Linked DNA regions of Kineosporia succinea. The protein of the gene in region 1 interacts with the protein of each later gene in a pairwise test. Links are inferred from orthologs where the notes say so. Each region holds a gene or a part of one and is shown in the gene's direction. Other genes may lie near its edges.

Region 1 (4,846 bases):
GGACGCGCTGCCCCGGGATCCGCGCGGTCGCCGCCGCGCTGCCCCGCCGCCGCTTGTTCTCGGCCAGCGTCGCGGCCGTCGCCCGCAGCAGCTCGTCCGGGTCGATCGCCGGGTCCTGCGTGAACATCACGCCGAGGGCCGTCGTCACGGTGAGACCGGTGTCCGCGCCGAACCGGTTGGCCACCTCGGCCAGCGCCCGCTGCACCCGGCCGGACTCCTCGCGCACCGACTCCTCGGTGGCCTCCCCGGTCAGCACCACGAACTCGTCGCCGCCGAGCCGGGCGGTGAAGGAGCCGTCCGGGACCACGTCGGCCAGCGCCCGCGCGGTGCGGCGGATCAGGTCGTCCCCGGCCCCCTGGCCGCGGGCGTCGTTCACGGCGCGCAGCTCGTCCAGGTCGATCATCACCACGCCGAGACCGGTGTCGCCGGTGGTCACCGGCAGGCTCCCGATCGCGGCCCGCAGCCGCTCGCGCAGCGCCGTGCGGTTGCCCAGCCCGGTCAGCGGATCGGTGCGGGCCTGCCGTTCCAGCCACTGCTCGTGCACCTGCTGCGCGGTCACGTCGCGCATCTGCACGAGGGCGTGCTCGGGGCTGCCCTCGGCGTCGCGGGTCAGGGTGATCACCAGGTTCACCAGCAGGTGCCCGGTGCCGATGCTCATCCGGGTCCGGTGCTGGACGGTGTCGTTCGGGAAGGTGCCGGCCGGCTGCGTCACCAGGCGGTCGAGGTCCTCGAGCAGGGCGCGCCGGGCCGCGGTGCCGTCGTCGGCGACCCCCGCCCCGAGGGCGACGGGCACCTGCCCGGCCACCACGTCCTCAAGCGTGAGACCGACCAGACCGGAACGACCGGTGAGGGTCTGCGCGGCCGGGTTCGCGTGCACGATCCGGCCCGTCTCGGTGCCGGAGACCGCGACCACTACGATCCCGTCGGCGGCGTGCCGGAACACCGCGCCCAGCAGCTCCTCCGCGGACCGCCGGCCCTGCTGGCTCTCCTGGGCCTGACGCGAACGCCGGGCCAGCTGCTCGGTGGCGTGCCGGGCGCGTTCCAGGGCGTCGGCCATCTGGAAGATGCCGATCGCGTGGTCGGCGAGGATCCGCAGCATCTTCAGCTGCTCGGCGGTGAACGTGCGTTCCTGCTCGTCGTAGGCGCACAGCGTGCCCACCACGTGCCCGGTCAGCGTGCGCAGGGGCACGGAGGCGTAGAAGCCCATCCGCGCGATCGTGCCGTCGACCACCGGGCTGTTCGCCAGGATCGGCACCGTCGTGGCGTTCTCCACCACGAGCTCCTGGCCGCTGCGCACCACCAGGTCACAGGGGATGTCCTCGCGCGGGAAGCTGCCCTTCGGCCCGCCCACCGCCGCGATCGAGTGCAGCCACTCCTCGTCCACGATGTTGATCGTGGCGTTCTCGGTACGGCACAGCTCCGCCGCCAGCTCGACCAGCCGGTCGATGCCCTCGGCCACCGGGCGCTCGATCAGTCCCAGGGCGTGCACGGCCTCGATCCGGGCCTGCTCCTGCCGGTCCACGTCCGTGTACGCGCCGTACGAGACGTCACCGATGTCATCCCCCACCACATGCCCAGCCACCCGGTCGCTATCGGCACACACCGACGCGAGCCTGAGCCCTGGCGCGCCACGGGCGGCGCGCTCGGTAGCATCCAGGATGCGCCCGTCCGGGTGCCCACCACCTAACGAGGAGTCACTGTGTCAGCCCAGGTCACCGTGTCCGTATCCGGTTCGCCGCGGGAAGTCCCCGCGGGGACCACGGCCGCGGACCTGTTCTCCGACGACCGCGCCGTGATCGTGGCCCGCGTCAACGGCGAGCTGCGCGACCTCACCCACGCGCTGGCCGAGGGCGACCAGGTCGAGCCGGTCACCGCGGAAGACCCCGAGGGCCTGGCGGTGCTGCGGCACTCCACCGCCCACGTGCTCGCGCAGGCCGTGCAGGCCACCTTCAAGGACGCCAAGCTCGGCATCGGCCCGCCGATCCGCGACGGGTTCTACTACGACTTCGACGTCGAGACCCCGTTCACCCCGGAAGACCTGAAGGCCCTCGACAAGGCCATGCAGCGCATCATCAAGGAGGGCCAGACCTTCCAGCGCCGCGTGGTCACCGACGAGGAGGCCCGGGCCGAGCTGGCGAACGAGCCGTACAAGCTCGAGCTGATCGGCCTCAAGGGCGGTGCCGGTGACGCCGAGGGCGCCGACGTCGAGGTCGGCGCGGGCGAGCTCACCATCTACGACAACCTCAACCGCAAGGGCGAGGTGGCCTGGAAGGACCTGTGCCGGGGCCCGCACGTGCCCAGCACCAAGCTGATCGGCAACGGTTTCCAGCTGATGCGCAGCGCCGCCGCCTACTGGCGCGGCAGCGAGAAGAACCCGCAGCTGCAGCGCATCTACGGCACCGCCTGGGCCACGAAGGACGAGCTGAAGGCCTACCTCGAGCGCCTGGCCGAGGCCGAGCGCCGCGACCACCGCAAGCTCGGCACCGAGCTCGACCTGTTCAGTTTCCCCGACGAGATCGGTTCCGGCCTGGTGGTCTTCCACCCCAAGGGCGGCGTGATCAAGCGGGTGATGGAGGACTACGTCCGGGCCCGGCACATCGAGGAGGGCTTCTCGTACGTCGGAACCCCGCACATCAGCAAGGGCCAGCTGTTCGAGACCTCGGGGCACCTGCCGCACTACGCGGACACCATGTTCCCGCCGATGGACCTCGAGAACAGCCAGTACTACCTCAAGGCCATGAACTGCCCGATGCACAACCTGATCTTCAGGTCGCGTGGGCGTTCGTACCGCGAGCTGCCGCTGCGCCTGTTCGAGTTCGGCTCCGTCTACCGCTACGAGAAGTCCGGCGTGGTGCACGGTCTCACCCGCGTGCGGGGGCTGACGCAAGACGACTCGCACAGCTACGTCACCCCGGAACAGGCCCCCGGTGAGATCCGGCACCTGCTGAAGTTCGTCACCGGGCTGCTGAGCGACTTCGGCCTGAACGACTACTACCTCGAGCTCTCCACCCGCTCCGACGCCCCGGACAAGAAGGACAAGTTCATCGGGTCGGACGAGGAGTGGGAGAAGGCCACCGAGGTGCTGCGCCAGGTGGCCGAGGAGTCCGGCGCCGAGCTGGTGCCCGACCCCGGTGGCGCCGCGTTCTACGGCCCGAAGATCTCGGTGCAGGCGAAGGACGCCATCGGCCGTACCTGGCAGATGTCGACCATCCAGTACGACTTCAACATGCCCTCGCGCTTCGGCCTGGAGTTCGCGGCGGCCGACGGCACCCGGCAGCAGCCGGTGATGATCCACTCGGCCAAGTTCGGTTCGCTGGAGCGGTTCTTCGGTGTGCTGGTCGAGCACTACGCGGGCGCGTTCCCTCCGTGGCTCGCCCCGGTCCAGGCCGTCGGCATCCCGGTGACCGACGACCACGTGCCCTACCTCCGGGACGTGGCCGGGCGTCTGGCCGAGGCCGGGGTGCGCGTCGAGGTCGACGACTCCGACGACCGCATGCCCAAGAAGATCCGCACCCACACCAAGCAGAAGGTCCCCTTCATGCTGATCGTGGGTGACGACGACGTGGCCAAGGGCGCGGTGTCGTTCCGGTTCCGCGACGGCTCGCAGGACAACGGGGTGCCGATCGAGCAGGCGATCGAGCGGATCACCGAGGCGATCCGGACCCGCGCGCAGGTCTGAACCATGTACTGACGCAACGGCGCCGGGTCGACAAGGCCCGGCGCCGTTCGCTTTTCACCCGGAGGTCTTTGCGGTGCCCGACTGGTCCGAACATGTCATCTGGTGGCAGCTGCACCCGCTCACCTTCACCGGTGCTCCCGACGAGGCCACCACCGAGGTCGTGCCGCGGCTCGAGAAGCTCCACCCCTGGCTCGACTACGTCATCGAGCTGGGGGCCAACGGCCTGCTGCTCGGGCCCGTGTTCGCCGCCGCGACGCACGGCTACGACACCGTCGACCATTTCCGCATCGATGCGCGGCTCGGCGACGAGCCGATGTGGGACGCGCTGGTCGAGCAGGCGCGCGGGCGCGGCCTGCGCCTGCTGCTGGACGGGGTGTTCAACCACGTCGGCCGTGAGTTCCCGCATTTCCAGGACGTTCTCGCTCACGGAGACCGGTCGGAGTACAAGGACTGGTTCCACCTGACGTTCGCCGAGGACGGCACGTTCACCTACCGCGACTTCGAGGGGCACGGCGCCCTGGTCGCGCTGAACCACGAGAACCCGGCCGTGCGGCAGTACACCATCGACGTGATGCGGTACTGGCTCGACCGCGGCGCCGACGGCTGGCGCCTCGACGCGGCCTACCAGGTGCCGGCGGAGTTCTGGCGGGCGGTGATCGGCGAGGTCCGCACCACGCATCCGGATGCCTGGTTCCTCGGTGAGGTGATCCACGGCGACTACGCGGAGATCGCGCGGGCCGGCGACCTCGACTCGGTGACCCAGTACGAGCTCTGGAAGTCGTTGTGGAGCAGCCTGAACGACGCCAACTTCTGGGAGCTGGCCTGGAACCTGGAGCGGCACAACGAGTTCGCCGCGGGTTTCGTGCCGCAGACCTTCGTGGGCAATCACGACGTCACGCGCATCGCCAGCCGCCTCGACGACCCGCGTCACCTCGGGCACGCGCTGACCGTGCTGTTCACGGTGGCCGGGATCCCGAGCGTGTACGCCGGCGACGAGCAGGCGTTCCGGGGCGTGAAGTACGACCGGGCCGGAGGGGACGCCGAGATCCGGCCCGCGTTCCCCTCCACCCCCGGCGAGCTCGCCGATCTGGGCGCACCGGTGTACCGGCTGCACCAGGACCTGATCGGCCTGCGGCGGCGGCACTCCTGGCTGACCCGGGGCACGGC
Region 2 (4,656 bases), 3.2 Mb from region 1 along the record:
TGAGCAGCACGTCATCGACGAAGAAGCGCAGGGGCGGGCCGTTGCTCTTCCTGCGGCAGGTCGTGGCCGAGCTGCGGAAGGTGGTCCGTCCCACCCGGAACGAGCTCATCACCTACACGTCCGTGGTGCTGATCTTCGTCCTCGCCGTGATGCTTTACGTGTCGGCGCTGGACTTCGGCTTCGGCAAGTTCGTGCTCTGGGCGTTCGGCGGCGGTAGCTGAGTCGCCTGCGCGGCGGCTCCGGTGCACGATCGAGAGCGTTGAGAGCCGGCCCGACCACTCCGTGAGCGGGCCGGAACGTACGAAGGGAAGCAGGACAAGCGTGTCCGAGAACACCGAGCAGTTCACCGAGGAGGACACCGACCTCGCCACCACGGCGCAGGACGGTTCCGACGACGCCGCCACCGACGAGGTGGCCGGCGCCCTCGAGCAGGACGAGACGGACGACGCGCAGCCCGAGTCCGTTCCCACCGCCGGTGCGGACGACGAGGAGCCCGGCGACCCGGTCGAGGAGTTCAAGGCGGGTCTGCGCCGCGCTCCCGGTGACTGGTACGTGATCCACTCCTACGCGGGTTACGAGAACCGGGTCAAGGCCAACCTCGAGAACCGCACCACGAGCCTCAACATGGAGGATTACATCTTCCAGGTCGAGGTGCCGATGGAAGACGTGACCGAGATCAAGAACGGCCAGCGCAAGCAGGTCCGCCGGGTCCGGATCCCTGGTTACGTCCTGGTCCGCATGGACCTCACCGACGAGTCCTGGGGCGCCGTCCGGCACACCCCGGGCGTCACCGGTTTCGTCGGCCACACGCACCAGCCGGTTCCGCTGAGCCTCGACGAGGTCTTCTCGATGCTCGCCCCGGCCCTGGCGCCGGCGGAATCCACGAGCAAGTCCTCGAGCCCCGGCAAGTCCGAGGTGAAGGTCGTCGACTTCGAGGTCGGCGAGACCGTCACCGTGATGGAAGGGCCGTTCGAGACCCTGCCGGCCACCATCTCCGAGATCAACGCCGACGCCCAGAAGCTCAAGGTGCTGGTCTCGATCTTCGGTCGGGAGACCCCGGTGGAACTTTCGTTCGCCGACGTCTCCAAGATCTGATCGCACCTAAACACCCGGAAAAAGGAACAAGGTCATGCCCCCCAAGAAGAAGGTCTCAGCTCTGATCAAGCTGCAGATCAATGCCGGCCAGGCAACTCCCGCCCCGCCGATCGGGCCTGCGCTCGGTCAGCACGGCGTCAACATCATGGAGTTCTGCAAGGCCTACAACGCCAAGACCGAAGGCCAGCGCGGCAGCGTGGTTCCGGTGGAGATCACGGTCTACGAAGACCGTTCCTTCACCTTCATCACGAAGACCCCGCCGGCCGCCGAGCTGATCAAGAAGGCCGCCGGTGTGGCCAAGGGCTCGGGCGAGCCGCACAAGACCAAGGTCGGCAACCTCACCGCCGCCCAGGTCCGTGAGATCGCCACGACCAAGCTCGAAGACCTCAACGCGAGCGACCTGGACATGGCGTCCCGGATCATCGCCGGCACCGCCCGCTCGATGGGGATCACCGTCGAGGGCTGAGCCTCTCACCCGTACTTTTTTCACAGCACCACGTGGCAGGGCCGGGCGCGGTCCGTCGACCACACTTCTCCTGGAGGAGAATCATGAAGCGCAGCAAGTCCTACCGCGCAGCGGCGGAGAAGATCGACAGCGACGAGCTGTACTCCCCGCTCGACGCGATCAAGCTGGCCAAGGAGACGTCGAGCACGAAGTACGACGCCACCGTCGAGGTCGCGTTCCGTCTCGGTGTCGACCCGCGTAAGGCCGACCAGATGGTGCGCGGCACCGTGAACCTGCCGAACGGCACCGGCAAGACCGCCCGGGTGCTGGTCTTCGCCACCGGTGACCGTGCCGCGCAGGCCGAGGCCGCGGGTGCCGACATCGTCGGCTCCGACGAGCTCATCACGAAGATCCAGGGTGGCTTCCTCGACTTCGACGCCGTCGTCGCCACGCCCGACCTGATGGGCAAGGTCGGGCGTCTGGGTAAGGTCCTCGGTCCCCGTGGCCTGATGCCGAACCCGAAGACCGGCACGGTGACCATGGACGTCGCCAAGGCCGTCGAGGAGATCAAGGGCGGAAAGATCGAGTTCCGCACCGACAAGCACTCGAACCTGCACTTCATCATCGGCAAGACCTCGTTCACCGAGTCTCAGCTGGTGCAGAACTACGCGGCCGCGATCGAAGAGGTCATGCGCCTCAAGCCGTCCGCCGCGAAGGGTCGCTACCTGAAGAAGGCGACCATCACCACCACGATGGGCCCGGGCATCCCGGTCGACCCGAACGCGGTGCGGGCGCTGGAGGAGCAGGCCTGAGCCTGATTCCCCGGCACCTCCCGGTGAGGTTCTGAACCGAAGAACGGCCCTGTTCGCACACTGCGAATAGGGCCGTTCTCATGATCGCCACGAGGCGCCCGGTGACGGTCTTTTTCTACTGATCCGCAAGGTAGGGTTAACGGGCGCGACGCCTGACGGGAGTGCTCCCGGAGGGCGAGGGTCCAGCAGCCGGGCTCCAGCGCTGTCTGCTGTGCGCGGAACGTGTGGGGCGGAGGGCCCGGTGTACGAAACGGAACGTCTGGAGGAGCCCGCGGCCCGCTCGGAGAGCAGGTTGCTGCTCGTCGAGGACGACGACGGGGACGCCCTGATCGTCGAGGACCTGCTCGACCTGGCCGGCAGCGGTTTCGAGATCGTGCGGGCCCGGAGCCTCAAGCAGGCTCGAGATCTGTTGCGCCGCAACAAGTTCGGCTGTGTCCTGCTCGACCTCGGACTGCCCGACGGGCAGGGGCTGGATGTCGTGCACAGCCTGCTCGACGAGGCCTCCGACGTCGCGGTCATCTGTTTCACCGGTCTCGACGACGAGCGCTCCGGCGCCGCCGCGGTCGCCGCCGGTGCCCAGGACTACCTGGTCAAGGGCCAGGTCGACGGTGAGCTGCTGAGCCGGGCGATCCGCTATGCGATGGAGCGGCGCCGGGCCGAGGAGCAGTCCCGCCAGCTCTACGCCAGCGAGGTGCGCACCCAGGAGTACGCCCGTCTCGAGCGTGGCCTGCTGCCGCTGACCCAGACCCGCGACCCTGCCCTCGGCGTCACCGCCCGCTACCGCCCGCAGGCCGGTGACCTGCTCGGCGCCGACTTCTACGACGTGGTCGAGGCCCCCGACGGCCGGGTGTTCATCCTGATCGGCGGCGTGGCCGGGCACGGTCCCGAGGAGGCGGCCCTCGGGGTCAGCCTGCGCGTCGCCTGGCGCGCTCTGGTGATGGCCGGCGTCGACCCGGGCCGGCTGCTGCCCGTGCTCGAGGAGCTGCTGATCCGGGAGCGCCGCTCGGAGGAGATCTTCGTGCAGGCCACGCTCTGCGTGATCGACGCCGACCGGCTCACCGCGCACCTGTGGCTGGCCGCGCACCTGCCGCCGATGCTGCTCGACCCGGTGCCGACCCAGCTGCCCGGCGACCCCGCGAGCATGGCGATCGGCCTGCTCCCGCCCGGGGCCTGGCGCGGTCGCAAGATCACGCTGCCGGCCCGCTGGCGCCTGCTCTTCTACACCGACGGCCTGGTCGAGGGTTCGCGCGGCCGTGGCCTGCACCACGAGCTGGGTGTGCCCGGCCTGCTCGAGCTGGCCCAGGCCAGCCGCACGGTCGGCGACGACGGCGCCGAGGTGGTGGACGACCTGCTGGACCGGGTGCAAGACGCGCACGGGGGAGAGCTGCCCGACGACGTCGCGGTGATCGCGGTGCAGTGGCCGAGGGAGTTCAAGTGACCACGTGGTGGAACCGCATGCGTGAGCCGCGGGTCTGGGGTGTGCACGGCCGGATCGCCGCCGCCCTGGTGGTCGTCGTGGCGCTGCTGACCGGGGTGGTCACGGCCGCCGTGCTGACCCTGCTGGAGACCCGGCAGGTGCAGCGTGAGGTGGTGCGCGACTACTACGAGGGCCTGCGCGCCTCGCAGAACTACTTCATCGCGATGCTCGACTCGGAGACCGCGATCCGGGGTTACGCCCTCACCCACGACCCGTCGGCGCTGACCCCGCTCAACGACTCGGACCAGCCCTGGGACAACCCGATCTCCGACACCCTGGGCCGGGTGCTGCCCGACACCGCGGCGATCCCGGCGATGCAGGAGGCGGAGGCGGCGGCCGAGGTCTGGTACTCGGACTGGGCCGCGCCCACGATCCGCAGCATCCAGAACGGCGACGACCTCAGCGGCAAGGACTTCGACGAGGGCCGGGAGCTGTTCGACAACTTCCGCACGCAGTACAACGAGGCCATCAACACGCTGCGTCCCGAGCGCGAGGCGGCGGCCGACCACCTGGCCCGCGTCACCAACCTGGGCTTCGCCATCGGCGTGCTGAGCGCGATCATCTGCCTGGTCGCCGGCGTGGTGCTGTGGATCCTGATGCGGCGCTGGGTGAGCAACCCGGTCGCGCACCTGGCCGGTGAGGCGCGCATCGTGGCCAACGGTGAGTACGACCACGCCGTGATCGGCCTGGGCCCGCCCGAGTTCGTCCAGCTCGGTAACGACGTGGAGTCGATGCGGCAGAAGCTGGTCGAGGAGATCGACCAGGCCGACGAGGCCCGGCGCCAGACCGTGCGGGCCCGGGCGATCCTCGAGGAGCAGACCCAGGAG

What was found. Proteins that work in one complex are often made in the same cells at the same time.
Region 2: the proteins of thrS (region 1) and rplA interact in binary tests that used the Escherichia coli proteins (3 or more experiments, as listed by UniProt). The link is inferred for Kineosporia succinea from one-to-one orthologs.

Annotation. Positions count from the first base shown.
Region 1 is NZ_JAUSQZ010000001.1:103,814-108,659, forward strand. What follows is about bases 1,199-4,189. They hold thrS (threonine--tRNA ligase), read left to right. Parts: upstream 1,199-1,699; coding sequence 1,700-3,679; downstream 3,680-4,189. Other genes in these bases: J2S57_RS00515 (sensor domain-containing diguanylate cyclase), read right to left, coding at 1,199-1,582; J2S57_RS00525 (alpha-amylase family protein), read left to right, coding at 3,753-4,189. Also shown: more of J2S57_RS00515, read right to left, coding at 1-1,198; more of J2S57_RS00525, read left to right, coding at 4,190-4,846. UniProt on the Escherichia coli protein: Catalyzes the attachment of threonine to tRNA(Thr) in a two-step reaction: L-threonine is first activated by ATP to form Thr-AMP and then transferred to the acceptor end of tRNA(Thr). The rate-limiting step is amino acid activation in the presence of tRNA.
Region 2 is NZ_JAUSQZ010000001.1:3,340,263-3,344,918, forward strand. Bases 698-3,498 are described here. They hold rplA (50S ribosomal protein L1), read left to right. Parts: upstream 698-1,644; coding sequence 1,645-2,352; downstream 2,353-3,498. Other genes in these bases: nusG (transcription termination/antitermination protein NusG), read left to right, coding at 698-1,095; rplK (50S ribosomal protein L11), read left to right, coding at 1,130-1,561; J2S57_RS14645 (PP2C family protein-serine/threonine phosphatase), read left to right, coding at 2,594-3,498. In the rest of the region: preprotein translocase subunit SecE, read left to right, coding at 1-221; more of nusG, read left to right, coding at 322-697; more of J2S57_RS14645, read left to right, coding at 3,499-3,790; J2S57_RS14650 (CHASE3 domain-containing sensor histidine kinase), read left to right, coding at 3,787-4,656. UniProt on the Escherichia coli protein: One of the primary rRNA binding proteins, it binds very close to the 3'-end of the 23S rRNA. Forms part of the L1 stalk. It is often not seen in high-resolution crystal structures, but can be seen in cryo_EM and 3D reconstruction models.